DNA from 4 places in the Streptomyces sp. NPDC059852 genome. Region 1 is predicted to be linked to each of the others. Evidence: riboswitches for the same ligand, from Rfam matches in the RefSeq annotation. Region 1 holds a riboswitch; each other region holds the start of a gene.
The links. A riboswitch is a leader RNA that binds a small molecule or an ion and turns the genes downstream of it on or off. The one in region 1 is predicted to bind cobalamin.

Region 1 (3,585 bases):
ACGCTGTACCGCTACTTCCCGTCCAAGGTGCATCTGCTGGTCGCCACGATGCAGGCCCAGCTGGAGCACATGCACGGCACGCTGCGCAAGAGGCCGCCGCAGGGCGCGACGGCGGCCGAACGGGTCGCGGAGACCCTGATGCGGGCGTTCCGCGCCCTCCAGCGCGAGCCGCATCTGGCGGACGCGATGGTGCGGGCGCTGACGTTCGCGGACCGCAGCGTCTCCCCCGAGGTCGACCAGGTCTCCCGCCAGACCACGATGATCATCCTGGACGCGATGGGCCTGGAGGACCCGACGCCGCAGCAGATGTCCGCCGTCCGCGTCATCGAGCACACCTGGCACTCGGCCCTGATCACCTGGCTGTCGGGGCGCGCCTCGATCGCCCAGGTGAGGATCGACATCGAGACGGTGTGCCGGCTGATCGACCTGACGGCCCCGGAGGAGACCCGGCGCCGCTGAGCCGGGAACTCCTCCTCCTCGGGCGGGAGGACGGGCTCCCCGGTGCCCGGCAGGGTGATCATGATGGCCGGCCCCCGCCGGGCAGGAACGTGCGGATCAGTTTCCCGGCGGCGCCGAGGAGTCCGGTCTCCCGCTCGGTCATCGTCGGGTTGGCCGCACGGGCGCGCAGGGCCTCACCGAGGCCGGCCTCCGTGAGGTCCGAGGGGTCGGCCAGCAGGGCGGCCAGCAGCGCGTGGGCGGCCTCCGCGAGGTCCTCGTCGCCGACCGCGACCTGGGCGAGGATCACCGCGGAGGAGCCCCAGTCGAGGCCGGGGTCGCCGTCGCGGGCGTTGCTCCAGTCGATGACGAACGGCCCGTCCGGGGTGAGGATCACGTTGTCGGGATGCAGGTCCAGGTGGAGGACGCGGGTCCCCGGGCGGCGTCCGGGCAGGCCGTGCAGCCGGCGCAGCAGCCGGGCGAGCTCCGCGCCCGCCTCGTCCGGGCCGAGGGTGCCCTCGATGAGCGCGCCCAGCATGGTCGGCCCGGTCAGGCGCTCCATCACCAGCTCGGTCCGCGAGGAGCCGTCGAGGCGGACGCGCGGCGCCGGGTAGCCGTGGCCGCGCACATGCGCCATCATCTCGCCCTCGGCGAGCGCGTCGCCGTACCCCTCCCGGTCCCGGCGCAGCACCCAGTCCCGGTCTATCTCGTACACGTCGGCGGTCCGCCCCGAACCGATCAGTCGCCCCATCGTCCTGCCCCCTCGTGTCGGCAGGACGGTACCCGGTGCGAGGTGCCCCGGAGGGCCCGGGTTACGGGCGGGTACAGTGTCCCGGTCGTCATCACTCACCCGTTCAGGGGAAAGCCGGTGCAATTCCGGCGCTGACCCGCAACCGTGAACCGGTCCCCGCGTCCCCGCCTGCGTGGCGGGCGGTCCGTGGCCGGTGAGCCGGACCGCCCTGGACGGACGTGACCGGCTCACGTGTCCCGGCAGCCTGCCGGAGCACGGCACCGTCGAGGTATACGGAGCCGAGCCGCCCGGGGGTCCTCCCGCGCTGTCCGGCTCCCCACAGGGAGAGGGCACCCGCCGATCATGAACGTCCGCCGCAGCGCCGCGGCCCTGGCCGCCACCGTCGTGCTCGGCGCGACCGCGCCCGCCATGGCCGCCGACTCACCGTCCCCGTCGCCGTCGGAGGCCCTCCCCAAGGGGCTGTACGGCACCACCGACCCGACGTACGACGGGGTCTGGCGCCAGTCCCTCGCGCTGCTCGCCCAGCACACCGCGAAGGTGCGGCCCGCCGCGTCGGCCGTGGACTGGCTGACCGGGCAGCAGTGCGCGAACGGGGCGTTCGCCGCGTACCGCGCCGACACCGCCAAGGCGTGCGACGCCAAGGTGATGGTCGACAGCAACAGCACCGCCGCCGCCGTGCAGGCCCTGACGGCACTGGGCGGCCACGACGCCGTCACCGGCAAGGCCGTGACCTGGCTGAAGTCCGTGCAGAACAAGGACGGCGGCTGGGGCTACACCCCGGGCGGGGCGAGCGACACCAACTCGACGTCGGTCGTCGTCGGCGCGCTGGCCGCCGCCGGCGAGAAGCCGGCCGAGGTCACCAGGGACGGCAAGTCGCCCTACGACGCCCTGCTCTCCCTCGCGCTGCCCTGCGAGGGCGACGACGCGGGCGCCTTCGCCTACCAGCCGGACAAGAAGGGCAAGCTGGCCGCCAACGCCGACGCCACCGCGGCCGGGGTGATCGGCGCGCTCGGCAAGGGCCTGGTCACCGGTCCCGGTGAGAAGGCCGACGCCACCTGCGCGAAGGCCGGCTCCCCCGAGCAGGCCGCCGCCAATGGCGCCGCCTACCTGACGCGGGTGCTCGCGAAGGACGGGCACCTGGTCTCCGCGCTGCCCGGCGCCGACGACCAGCCGGACTACGGCAACACGGCCGACGCGGTCGTCGCGCTCGCCGCGCAGGGCGGGGCCGGCGCCGCCGCCGAGCCCCTGAAGTGGCTGGAGGGCAACGCCGCCGAGTGGGCCGCGCAGAACGGCCCCGCCGCCTACGCCCAGCTGATCTTCGCCGCGCACGCCACCGGCACCGACCCGCGCGACTTCGGCGGCACCGACCTGGTCGCGAAGCTGAACGCGACCGGTCCGGCGCCGCAGAAGGCGGCCGAGCAGAGCGCGGACGCCCAGGAGGAGAAGGACGACGACAGCCCGTTCGGCGTCTGGTGGTACGTCGGCGTCTTCCTCGTCGTCGGCGTCGGTATCGGCTTCCTCCTGAGCCACCGCAAGGGCGGGCGGGCGTGATCCGGCGCGCCCTCGCGGTCCTGTCGGCCGCGCTGGTCCTGACGGCCGGTGCGGCCCAGGCCGCCCAGGCCACCGGGTACCGGTACTGGTCGTTCTGGGACCGCGACGGCGGCTCCTGGTCGTACGCCACCCTCGGCCCCTCGCTGTCCCGCCCCGACGACGGTGACGTCCAGGGGTTCCGCTTCGCCGTGAGCGAGGACTCGAAGGACGCCACGCGGCCCCGGGGCGCGGCCGAGTTCTCCGTGATCTGCGCCCGTACGCCCGCGCAGGACGGCAAGAAGCGGATCGCGCTGGTCCTGGACTTCGGTACGGCCGCCGACGCCCCCTCGGGCGAGAGGCCGCCGGCCCGGCGCACGGTCTGCGCGCGCGTCGACCCGGACGCCACGACCGCGGACGCCCTGGCGGCCGTCGCCGGTCCGCTGCGGTACGACTCCAACGCCCTGCTGTGCGCGATCGACGGCTATCCGCGCAAGGGCTGCGGTGAGCAGGTCGCAAAGGGCGAGAAGCCGGCGGCGGCCACCGAGCCGGAGGACGACCCGGAGGACGGTGCCTCCGTCGGTCTCGTGGCCGGTGTCGCGGCCGTCGTGGTCCTCGCGGGCGCGGCGATCTGGCAGGCCCGACGGCGGCGCGGCTGATGGCAGGGGGGCGCGGCGGCACGCGGAGCGGGGGCGGCCCGGAGGGGGCGGTCGCCCCTCACCCGGCCGTGCCGGGCACCGTGCGGGCCGTTCGCGACCCCCTCCACCCCGGCGCCTGGTGGGTCTGGGCGCTGGCGCTGGGCACCGCGGCGACCCGCACCACCAACCCGCTGCTGCTCGCCCTGCTCATCGCGACGTCCGCCTACGTCGTGG
Region 2 (3,585 bases), on a different contig from region 1:
CGGCGGTGGTCGCCGCCGACGAACAGACGGACGATATGCGGTGTCATCAGGCCGACGAAGCCGATCGGTCCGGCCGCCGCGACCAGCACCCCCGTGACGAGGGAGAGCAGGACGAACAGCCGGGCACGGAAACGGGCCACGTCCAGCCCCATCGTGGTGGCCGCCTCCTCGCCGGCCAGCAGCAGGTTCAAGTTGCGGGCCTGCGCCAACAGGACGCCGACTCCGAGCAGCAAGGCCGTGCTCGGCAGCCACAGCGTGCCCCAGTCGACCCCGCCGAGGCCGCCGAGTGTCCAGGCGAGGACCGCCCGGGTCTCGTTGCCCCGGTCGGTGGTGAGCAGCAACAGATCGAGGACCGCGGTGAGCATCGCGGCGATCGCCACGCCGGACAGCACGAGACGTGACGAGGTGATGCGGCCGCCGGTGCGGGCGGTGGCGTACACGAGCAGGAGTGCCCCCAACGCCCCCACGAACGCCGCTACGGACAAGGACACGGGACCGAACAGGGTGGCTCCGAACACGATCACGGAGACCGCGCCCAGGGACGCCCCCGAGGAGACGCCGAGCAGGTACGGCTCGGCGAGCGGGTTGCGTACCAGGGCCTGGAGGGCGGTGCCGACCACCGCGAGGCCGGCGCCGGTGACCGCACCGAGCAACACCCTCGGCGCCCGCACGTCCACCACGATGGTCTCCCGGGCCCGCGACCAGTCCGGCTGCTGCCAGTCGGCACCCAGTGCGTGCGTCACGATGCCCCACACCTGGCCGGGCGGCACCCGGACGGAGCCGATCGCAAGTCCCGTGATGGCGGAGGCGACGAGCAGGGCGGTGAGCACGAACAGCGTGACGGCCAGCCGGGTTCGGCCCTCTCCCGGCTCGTCGGTCTTCCGTCGTCGGACTCTCGTCCCGACGGACATGACGGTGGTGGTCCGGGTCACCGGAAGCTCTCGGGGTGCAGTCCGCGGGCCAGATCGCCGACCGCGTAGGCGGAGCGGATCCCCACCAGCGTGGCGGTCAGCGGCAGAACGACGAACCGCTTGTTCCTGACAGCGGGGACGTCGGCGAGCGCGGGCTGGGACAGCAGGAACCTCTTCTTCTGCTCGACGCTTCCGGCACCCGCGTAGTCGTAGACGGCGATGACCTCGGGTCTGCGCTCGATGACCTGCTCCCAGGAGACGTCGCCGAAGACATCGTCGAGGTCGGCGAAGACGTTCTCGCCGCCGGCCAGCCGGATCAACTCGGTGCCCAGACTCTTGCCGCCCGCGGTGAAAGCGGCCTTGTCGCCGCTGTCGTAGACGAAGACGGGCACGTCGGGCCGGCCTTCGACCTTGCCGGCGGCCTTGCCGACGCGGCTCTTGAGGTCGCTGACCAGCTTGTCGGCCCGGTCCGGGACACCGAAGATCTTGCCGATGGTGCGGACCTCGTCGTAGGTGTCCTCCATCGTCACCTTCTTCTTGCCGCAGTACTCACGGTTGAGGTAGGTGTCGATGCCGGCGTCGGCGAACGCCGCGCGGGAGCGGCCCTCCTTCTCGGCGAAGGCGCTGCCGTAGCCGCCGTAGACGAAGTCGGGTTCGGCATCCAGGACCTTCTCGAACGACGGTTCCTTCCGCGCCAGTTCGGGAACCGCCGCGTAGTCCTTCTTCAGCTCGGGCAGCACCGCGGAGTCGGGGAAGGCCGTGCCGACCATACGATCCCTCAGGCCGAGGGCGAGCATGAGTTCCGCCGGGTGCTGGTGGATGGTGACCACCCGCGACGGCGGCCTGTCGTACGTCGTCCTCACGCCGCAGTTGTCGACGGTGACCGGGAAACCCGCGGGCGCGGCCGCGGTGGACTTCGCGTCCCCGCCGCGCTCGTCGGCCGCACCGCAGCCCGTGGTCAGCAGCACTGACGACAGCGCCACGGCAGCGGCCGTGGCACGAAGGAACCCGCGCGTGCGGGCAGGGGTGAACAGCTGGGACACGTGAAGCCTCCTGGAGTCCGCGCTCCTCGGATCGGGCCCGCGACGGACCAGTGTCCTGACTCCCGGATCGACGCTTCCTCCGCCTTCCCGCGCGGTGCGCAGTGGCGTGTCGGAGGGGCGCTCCCCGGTCACAGTGGCGGGACCGTGCCGGATTCGCACCGGCTTCCTGTCTCCCGTCGCGGCGATGACCAGGTGATCCTACGTTTCCCCGAGTCATCGGCAAAAGGGCAGGCCGGTGGCGACGTCTTCGGCGTGGGCGCGGTTTCACGACTCGCGACGGCTCCGCACATCGAATGACACCGTGCGGCCGCGTCTGCTCATGTCTACGCTGGCGGAGTGACGTTGGTGTGGGTGACGGGCAATTCAGGGACGGGCAAGTCCACGGTCTGCGGGGTGCTGCAGCAGCGTGGCTTCGTCGCGCTCGACGCCGATGAGGACGGCTTCTGCCGCTGGTTCGACCGGGCTGACGGCGAGGCCGTGACGGACCCGCCGTACCCGGTTCCCGAAGGCTGGCTCGATCGATACGGGTGGGAGATCGTCCGCGAGCGGGTGGAAGCCCTCGCCGAGGAGTCCCGTTCCCGCGTCGCGTTCCTGTGCGGGTCGGCGGAGAACGAGGCGGACATCCTCGATCTTTTCGACGCCGTCGTCTGCCTGGTGATCGACGACGAGACCCTTCGCCATCGGCTCGCGACCCGCACGACGAACCCGTTCGGCCGGCATCCGGAAGAGCTCGCGGCGGCGCTGAAATGGAATCCACTGACGCGAACGATCTACGAGCGTCACGGCGCTGCGATCGTTGACGCCTCCAAGCCGTTGACCGAGGTGGTGGACCGTGTGATTGCTGTCGTTCAGGAGCTGTGAGTTCGGCCCCGTCGGCCCCTCCAGGTCGGTGGGGCCAACGACCGCGAGGTGGTCGATCGCCGGAGGCCCGGTGCTCTACTCGCTGAACTCGGTCACCGAAAGCGCCTTGTCCACGCGGGCGGCGGCCAGGTCGTCACGGCGGATCACGAAGCCCGTCTGGCGGCAGGCCGAGGCCGTCGACCCTCGGCCGCCCCGCAGTCGACGGAGAAGACGAACGGCAACGGACTGTCCCCCGCGGAAGGCCATGATGCCAAAGGCCGGCGTTCATCGGCCTGCCTGCAGGACCCCCAGCGGACCTACGGCATAGGTCCGCTCGCCGCGGCCACACATCTCGTCACCTTCCAGGTGCCTTGATCAGTTCGGCCACGGAGCGCTCATCATGCGCTCCACCGTGGTAATACGCTGGAAGCCGGGAACGAAATGCTCCAGTACATCAGAATTCACTGTTCCATTCGTGGTGTCCGGGCGGTGCTTGAGCCCCTCGACGTAAGTTTGCAAAAACTCGTTCTTGAAGTCACCCCGCGGATGGATGGCGGTGATTTCGTCCACCTGCCCGCGATCCAGTTCGCCCACGCCCAGGCCGAGAACGTCGGTCAGAACTCCCAGATTCGTGAGAGCGACCTCGGGGCCCATCCGCTCGGGAATCCCCGGAGTCGTGTGCAGGGCGATCGCCGTCCACACCACGTCGGCCGCCGAAGCCGGGAAACCGCTGTCGAGCATGAACTTACGTGCGTGGTCGGCTCCATCGACCTCGAAGCGCTGCTCGGTGT
Region 3 (3,585 bases), on a different contig from region 1:
CGCTGGTGCCGGCGGCGATCATGTCCATCGCGGCGGCGAACCTGTTCACCCGCAACATCTACAAGGACTTCATCAAGCCCGACGCGACACCCAAGCAGGAAACCGCGGTCTCCAAGATCGTGTCGCTGCTGGTGAAGGTGGGCGCCCTGGTCTTCGTCCTCACCATGGACAAGACGGTCGCCATCAACTTCCAGCTGCTGGGCGGCATCTGGATCCTCCAGACCTTCCCGGCCCTGGTCGGCGGCCTGTTCACCCGCTGGTTCCACCGCTGGGCCCTGCTGGCCGGCTGGGCGGTCGGCATGGTCTACGGCACGCTCGCCGCGTACGGGGTGGCGACCCCGGCGCAGAAGCACTTCGGCGGCTCCTCCAAGGAGATCCCGGGCATCGGCGAGATCGGCTACATCGGCCTGACCGCGTTCGTGCTCAACGTGCTGGTCACCGTCGTCCTGACGTTCGTCCTGAGGGCCGCGAAGGCCCCCGACGGCGTCGACGAGACGAAGCCGGAGGACTACACGGCGGACGCGGGCGACCCCGGCGTCCAGGTGGAGCTGCCGCCGGCCACGGCGGGCACCTCCCACTGAACCAGCGGGAAGCGGCGGGCCGTCGGAGAAATCCGGCGGCCCGCCGCCCTGTGCCTACGGCAGACTCGGCGGCATGGACATCGTGATCCGGCCGGCGGACCCCGGCGAGTACGGCCTTCTGGGCGAGATCACCGCACGGGCCTACCTCCAGGACGGCCTCCTCGACTTCGGCGAGGACGACGCCTATCTCGGCGAGCTGAAGGACGTGGCCAAGCGCGCGGCGGCCGCCCAGGTGCTCGTGGCCGTCGAGCACGGCCGCGTCCTCGGCGGTGTGACCTTCGTCCCCGACGGCGGCCCGATGGCCGATCTGGCGGGCCCCGGCGAGGCGGAGATCCGTATGCTCGCCGTCGACCACGCGGCCCGGGGCCGTGGCGCCGGCGAGGCGCTCGTGCGCGCCTGCGTGGAGCGCGCCCGGGCCACGGCGGGCTGTGTGCGCGTGATCCTCTCCTCCCAGCGCGCCATGCACGGCGCCCATCGCCTCTACGAGCGCCTGGGCTTCGTCCGCACACCGGAACGGGACTGGAACCCGCTGCCGGAGCTGACCGACCTCACGCTCATCACCTATGAGTTGACGCTCTGACACCAGTACGCCACAACATCTAGGGGTGGCGCGGCAGGCGAGCACAAGATGTATGCTCATGCTCGCTGTCGCCGCAGGGGAATCCGGTGCGAATCCGGAACTGTCCCGCAACGGTGTACTTGTGCATGTCTCATGCGCTTCGTCAGTCCGAGGACCTGCCGACAGTGCGTCCCGGCCACCCGGCCGGTGCGCTCCGACGTCCGGGCCTCGTGGAATGGGCCGGTGGACGCGACGCCCCGTGCGCTCGTGAGCTGCCCCCTGCCCTCCGCAAGGCCCTGTGCCGAGCGAGGGAGAGCCTCACGTGACGATCGCGCCAGCCGAACCGGCCTCAGCGGCGGCCGAACCGGGCAACGACGGTCCCGGTGCCGCGCTGCTGCGGACCCTGACCGAGCTGACCGCCGACCTCCCCGACGCCGACCCCGGCCGGGTCGCCGCCGCCGCGCTGCGCGGCCGGTCCGCCCGGGCCGACGAGACCGAGCTGCGCGAGCTCGCCACCGATGCGGCGGCCGGGCTCATCTCCGAGGACCCCGCGTACAGCCGGCTGGCCGCGCGGCTGCTCACCCTCTCCATCGCCGCCGAGGCGGCCTCGCAGGGCGTCACGACCTTCACCGAGTCTGTCGCGACCGGCCACCGCGAGGGCCTCGTCGCCGACCGGACCGCCGCGTTCGCCCGGACGCACGCCACCCGGCTCGACGCGCTCGTCGACCCCGCCGCCGACGACCGGTTCGGCTACTTCGGGCTGCGCACCCTGCACAGCCGCTATCTGCTGCGGCACCCGCTCACCCGCAAGGTGATCGAGACGCCCCAGCACTTCCTGCTGCGCGTCGCCGCCGGTCTCGCCGCGGACGACACCGCCGGGGCGGTGGACGAGGTCGCCGCGCTCTACCGGCTGATGAGCCGCCTGGAGTACCTGCCGTCCTCCCCCACGCTCTTCAACTCCGGTACCCGGCACCCCCAGATGTCGTCCTGCTACCTCCTGGACTCCCCCAAGGACGAGCTGGACTCGATCTACGACCGCTACCACCAGGTCGCGCGCCTCTCCAAGCACGCGGGCGGCATCGGTCTGTCGTACTCCCGCGTCCGCGCCCGGGGTTCGCTGATCCGGGGCACCAACGGGCACTCCAACGGCATCGTGCCGTTCCTGAAGACGCTGGACGCCTCGGTCGCCGCCGTGAACCAGGGCGGCCGGCGCAAGGGCGCCGCCGCGGTCTACCTGGAGACCTGGCACTCCGACATCGAGGAGTTCCTGGAGCTGCGGGACAACACCGGTGAGGACGCCCGCCGTACGCACAACCTGAACCTCGCGCACTGGGTGCCGGACGAGTTCATGCGCCGGGTGGAGGCCGACGGGTCCTGGAGCCTGTTCTCCCCCGCCGACGTGCCCGAACTGGTCGACCTGTGGGGCGAGGAGTTCGACGCCGCGTACCGCGAGGCGGAGCGCGCGGGGCTGGCCCGCAAGACCCTCCCGGCCCGGGAGCTGTACGGCCGCATGATGCGCACCCTCGCGCAGACCGGCAACGGCTGGATGACCTTCAAGGACGCCGCCAACCGCACCGCCAACCAGACCGCCCTGCCCGGCCACGTCGTGCACTCCTCCAACCTGTGCACCGAGATCCTGGAGGTCACGGACGACGGGGAGACGGCGGTCTGCAACCTGGGCTCGGTCAACCTCGGCGCCTTCGTGCGGGACGGGGACATCGACTGGGAGCGCCTGGACGAGACGGTCCACACGGCCGTCACGTTCCTCGACCGGGTCGTGGACATCAACTACTACCCGACCGAGCAGGCCGGCCGCTCCAACGCCCGGTGGCGTCCGGTGGGCCTGGGCGCGATGGGCCTCCAGGACGTCTTCTTCCAGCTGCGGCTGCCCTTCGACTCCGCCGAGGCCAAAGCGCTGTCCACCCGGATCGCCGAGCGGATCATGCTCGCCGCGTACGAGGCGTCCGCCGGCCTCGCCGAGCGCGAGGGCCCGCTGCCGGCCTGGGAGAAGACGCGGACCGCGCGGGGCGTGCTGCACCCCGACCACTACGACGTCGAGCTCGCCTGGCCCGAGCGCTGGGCCGCGCTGCGCGAGCGGATCGCCGGGACCGGGCTGCGCAACTCCCTGCTGCTGGCGATCGCGCCCACCGCCACGATCGCGTCGATCGCCGGTGTCTACGAGTGCATCGAGCCACAGGTCTCCAACCTGTTCAAGCGCGAGACCCTGTCCGGAGAGTTCCTGCAGGTCAACTCCTATCTGGTCGAGGAGCTGAAGCGGCTCGGCGTGTGGGACGCCCGCACCCGCGAGGCGCTGCGCGAGGCCAACGGCTCGGTGCAGGACTTCGCCTGGATCCCGGCGGACGTACGGGCGCTCTACCGCACGGCCTGGGAGATCCCGCAGCGCGGCCTGATCGACATGGCGGCGGCACGCACCCCGTTCCTCGA
Region 4 (3,585 bases), on a different contig from region 1:
CAACGGAGGCGGCTGGCGGCCGGACGGCTGGACCCTGCCGCCCGCGCTCGACATCGAGTACAACCCGTACGGCTCGCACCAGTGCTACGGGCTGCGCAAGGCGGCGATGACCGCCTGGATCCGGGCGTTCAGCGACGAGGTGCGCCGGCTGACCGGCCGCCGCCCGGTGATCTACACCACCGCCCACTGGTGGAACACCTGCACCGGCGCCTCCCGCGCCTTCGCCGACCACCCTCTGTGGGTGGCCCGCTACGATGCACCGGACCCCGGAACGCTGCCGTCCGGATGGCGGACCTGGACCCTCTGGCAGTACGACAACGGCGGCAGCCTGCCGGGTGACCAGAATCTCTTCGACGGGTCCCTCACCCAGCTGAGGGCGTTCGCCCGCGGCGGGTGAACCGCGCCCCGCCCGCGCCCCGCCCGGGCACCCTGGACGGAGGGCTTCCGTTCATAGGGGAAACCCTCCCTGCCGGACACCGCGCGGCCCGCCCCAGTTCACCTTCCGTTCACTCAGGTTTCCTACGTTCATCGAGCCAATGACCTCGAACGATTGCCTGGGTAAATGGAAAACTTCTCGCTGATCCTCGCGATCGTGGTGGTAACCGCGCTCGCGTTCGATTTCACGAACGGTTTTCACGACACCGCCAACGCGATGGCCACGACCATCTCGACCGGTGCGCTCAAGCCCAAGGTCGCGGTGGCCATGTCCGCCGTGCTCAACCTTGTGGGCGCCTTCCTCTCGGTGGAGGTCGCCAACACGATCTCCAAGGGTCTCGTCGACGAGACCGGCATCCGTCCCGAGGTCATCTTCGCCGCGTTGGTCGGCGCGATCCTCTGGAACCTCCTCACCTGGCTGGTGGGCCTGCCCTCCAGCTCGTCGCACGCCCTGATGGGCGGCCTGATCGGCGCCACCATCGCCTCGGCGGGCGTCGGCGCCGTCCACGGCGACGTGCTCGTCACCAAGGTCCTCCTCCCGGCCGTCGCCGCCCCGATCGTCGCGGGCGTCGCGGCCCTGCTGGCCACGCGGCTCACGTACACCCTCGGCAAGAAGGCCGACGGCGAGGCCTCGAAGAAGGGCTACCGCGCCGGCCAGATCGCCTCCGCGGGCCTCGTCTCCCTCGCCCACGGCACCAACGACGCCCAGAAGACCATGGGCATCATCACCCTGGCCCTGGTCGCGGGCGGCGCCCTCGCCCCCGCGTCGGACCCGCCCACCTGGGTCATCCTCTCCGCCGGCCTGGCCATCGCGCTCGGCACCTACCTCGGCGGCTGGCGGATCATCCGCACCATGGGCAAGGGCCTCACCGACCTCCAGCCGCAGCAGGGCTTCGCCGCCCAGACCAGCGCCGCGACGGTCATCCTGGCCTCCTCCCACCTCGGCTTCTCCCTGTCCACCACGCACTCCGTCTCCGGCTCCGTGATGGGCGCCGGTCTCGGCCGCAAGGGCGGCGTGGTCCGCTGGTCCACGGCCACCCGGATGTTCGTCGCCTGGGCCCTGACCCTGCCGGCCGCCGCGCTGGTCGCCGCGCTCGCCGAGTACGTGACGGGCCTCGGCGGCTGGGGCACCGCCGCCGTCGCGGTCTTCCTGATCGCCTCCAGCTTCGCGATCTGGCGGATCTCCCGCCGCGAGGTCGTCGACCACACCAACGTCACCGCCGACGACGAACCGGCCGGTGTGGTCACCACCGCCATGGCCGCCGTCACCCCGCCTCCCACGGGCACGGTGACCGAAGACCTCTCCGTCACCCTCCCGGCACCGGCCCCCGGACCCGAGCCGACCAAGGCCGCCGTCTGACCCCCGGTCACCCCTCCCGGCAACACAAGGAAGCAGCATGAAGATCGACTGGGCGGCCCTCGGCTCCGTCTTCGGTGTCAGTCTCGTCGTCACGGTGGCCCTGGTGGCCCTGTTCACCCTCGGCATCGCCGGACTCTCGCGCCGCGAACGGGCGGTCGCGCAGGGCGACTCGGCGGCGCTCGCGGTCGCCGGCGCCTACGCGTGCTTCGCAGCGTGCACGGCGGCCGTGGCGTACGGCATCTACCTCATCGTGGCCTGACGTACGACGCGCGACTCCTGAGGTGCGTGACGGGACACCGTCGCGCACCTTCGGTGTGTGTGGGCCTGCGCACACTCTCCCGTCGCAGGTCACAGGCAAGTTGACGGCCGTCCCGACCCGTGGTGGACTTCCGGAGCCATCTACGGCGGCAGAAGAGGAAGCCGGTGCGAATCCGGCGCGGTCCCGCCACTGTCACCGGGGTAGTAACCCCCGGGAGCCAGGAACTCTCGCCGCCGGTCTCGTCGAACCAGGGCGTGGACACCCTGAGTGAGGACATCACGCGATGCTCGCCTGCCGATCGTCACGCAGTACCGGACCCCTGTCCGACGCCACCACCGGCTGACCCCCATGCGTGCCGAACGCGTCTTCGCGTACGGCGCCGCCGCCGGACTCCTCGGTGACCTGCTGCTCGGCGATCCACGCCGTGGGCATCCGGTCGCCGCGTTCGGACGTGCCGCGGGCGCCGTGGAACGGGTGTTGTGGCGCGACCACCGCGCCTGGGGTGTGCTGCACACCGCCGTGTGCGCCGGTGGCGCCGTGGCGGCCGCCGCGCTCGGCGCACGCGCCGTGCGCCCCTCCCCCGCCGCCTCCGTCGCCCTGACCGGCGCCGTCACCTGGGCCGTCGTCGGCGGCACCTCGCTCGCCCGGGAGGCCCGGACGATCGGACGTGCCCTGGAGGCCGGGGACGTCGAGACGGCGCGGGCGCGGCTGCCGCATCTGTGCGGCCGGGACCCGCAGGCGCTGGACGCCGACGGGATCGCCCGGGCCGTGGTGGAGTCCGTCGCCGAGAACACCTCGGACGCCGTGGTCGGCGCCCTGGTGTGGGGGGCCGTCGCCGGGGTGCCGGGCCTCGCCGGCTTCCGGGCCGTCAACACGCTCGACGCCATGGTCGGGCACCGCTCCCCCAAGTACCGCCGCTACGGCTGGGCTTCGGCCCGTCTCGACGACGTCGCCGGCTGGCCGGGGGCCCGGCTGACCGCCGCGCTGGCCGCCGTCGCCGGGGGCGACCCCCGGGGCGCCGTACGGGCCTGGCGTGCGGACGCGCACCGGCATCCCAGCCCCAACGCGGGCCCCGTGGAGGCGTCGTTCGCGGGCGCGCTCGGGGTGCGGCTCGGCGGGACGCTGTCGTACGGCGGGCGGGTGGAGCACCGGCCGGTGCTCAACGGCCCCGCCGGACGGGCCGTTCGGGTCACGGACATCGAGCGGGCCGTGCGGCTCTCGCAGCGGGTGGGGGTGCTGGCGCTGGGCGTGTGCGCCGGGACGCGGCTCCTGCTCGGGCGGCGCGCGGCGAGAGGAGGTGCCTCGTGAAGGGCGGGCTGCTCGTCGCCGGCACGACCTCCGACGCCGGCAAGAGCGTCGTCACCGCCGGGATCTGCCGCTGGCTGGTCCGGCAGGGGGTGAAGGTCGCGCCCTTCAAGGCGCAGAACATGTCGCTGAACTCGTTCGTCACCCGCGAGGGCGCCGAGATCGGGCGGGCGCAGGCCATGCAGGCGCAGGCGTGCCGGATCGAACCGACCGCGCACATGAACCC

Region 2: it holds a riboswitch for cobalamin, as region 1 does, so the genes downstream of both, ACFV46_RS12960 (ABC transporter substrate-binding protein) here and ACFV46_RS19335 (prenyltransferase/squalene oxidase repeat-containing protein) in region 1, are expected to answer to the same signal.
Region 3: it holds a riboswitch for cobalamin, as region 1 does, so the genes downstream of both, ACFV46_RS30040 (ribonucleoside-diphosphate reductase subunit alpha) here and ACFV46_RS19335 (prenyltransferase/squalene oxidase repeat-containing protein) in region 1, are expected to answer to the same signal.
Region 4: it holds a riboswitch for cobalamin, as region 1 does, so the genes downstream of both, ACFV46_RS29065 (cobalamin biosynthesis protein) here and ACFV46_RS19335 (prenyltransferase/squalene oxidase repeat-containing protein) in region 1, are expected to answer to the same signal.

Annotation. Positions count from the first base shown of each region.
Region 1 is NZ_JBHWJK010000014.1:36,946-40,530, reverse strand. It holds gene ACFV46_RS19345 (TetR family transcriptional regulator) at 1-459, shown strand, start outside; gene ACFV46_RS19340 (phosphotransferase) at 518-1,186, opposite strand; cobalamin riboswitch at 1,252-1,413, shown strand; gene ACFV46_RS19335 (prenyltransferase/squalene oxidase repeat-containing protein) at 1,529-2,737, shown strand; gene ACFV46_RS19330 (SCO2322 family protein) at 2,734-3,372, shown strand; gene ACFV46_RS19325 (energy-coupling factor transporter transmembrane component T) at 3,372-3,585, shown strand, end outside.
Region 2 is NZ_JBHWJK010000008.1:75,089-78,673, reverse strand. It holds gene ACFV46_RS12965 (FecCD family ABC transporter permease) at 1-911, opposite strand, end outside; gene ACFV46_RS12960 (ABC transporter substrate-binding protein) at 929-1,954, opposite strand; cobalamin riboswitch at 2,003-2,124, opposite strand; gene ACFV46_RS12955 (AAA family ATPase) at 2,291-2,815, shown strand; gene ACFV46_RS12950 (HD domain-containing protein) at 3,170-3,585, opposite strand, start outside.
Region 3 is NZ_JBHWJK010000033.1:7,273-10,857, forward strand. It holds gene mctP (monocarboxylate uptake permease MctP) at 1-581, shown strand, start outside; gene ACFV46_RS30035 (GNAT family N-acetyltransferase) at 655-1,161, shown strand; cobalamin riboswitch at 1,207-1,339, shown strand; gene ACFV46_RS30040 (ribonucleoside-diphosphate reductase subunit alpha) at 1,463-3,585, shown strand, end outside.
Region 4 is NZ_JBHWJK010000030.1:55,171-58,755, forward strand. It holds partial or broken gene ACFV46_RS29050 (lysozyme) at 1-397, shown strand, start outside; gene ACFV46_RS29055 (inorganic phosphate transporter) at 563-1,795, shown strand; gene ACFV46_RS29060 (hypothetical protein) at 1,833-2,054, shown strand; cobalamin riboswitch at 2,161-2,304, shown strand; gene ACFV46_RS29065 (cobalamin biosynthesis protein) at 2,403-3,362, shown strand; gene ACFV46_RS29070 (cobyric acid synthase) at 3,359-3,585, shown strand, end outside.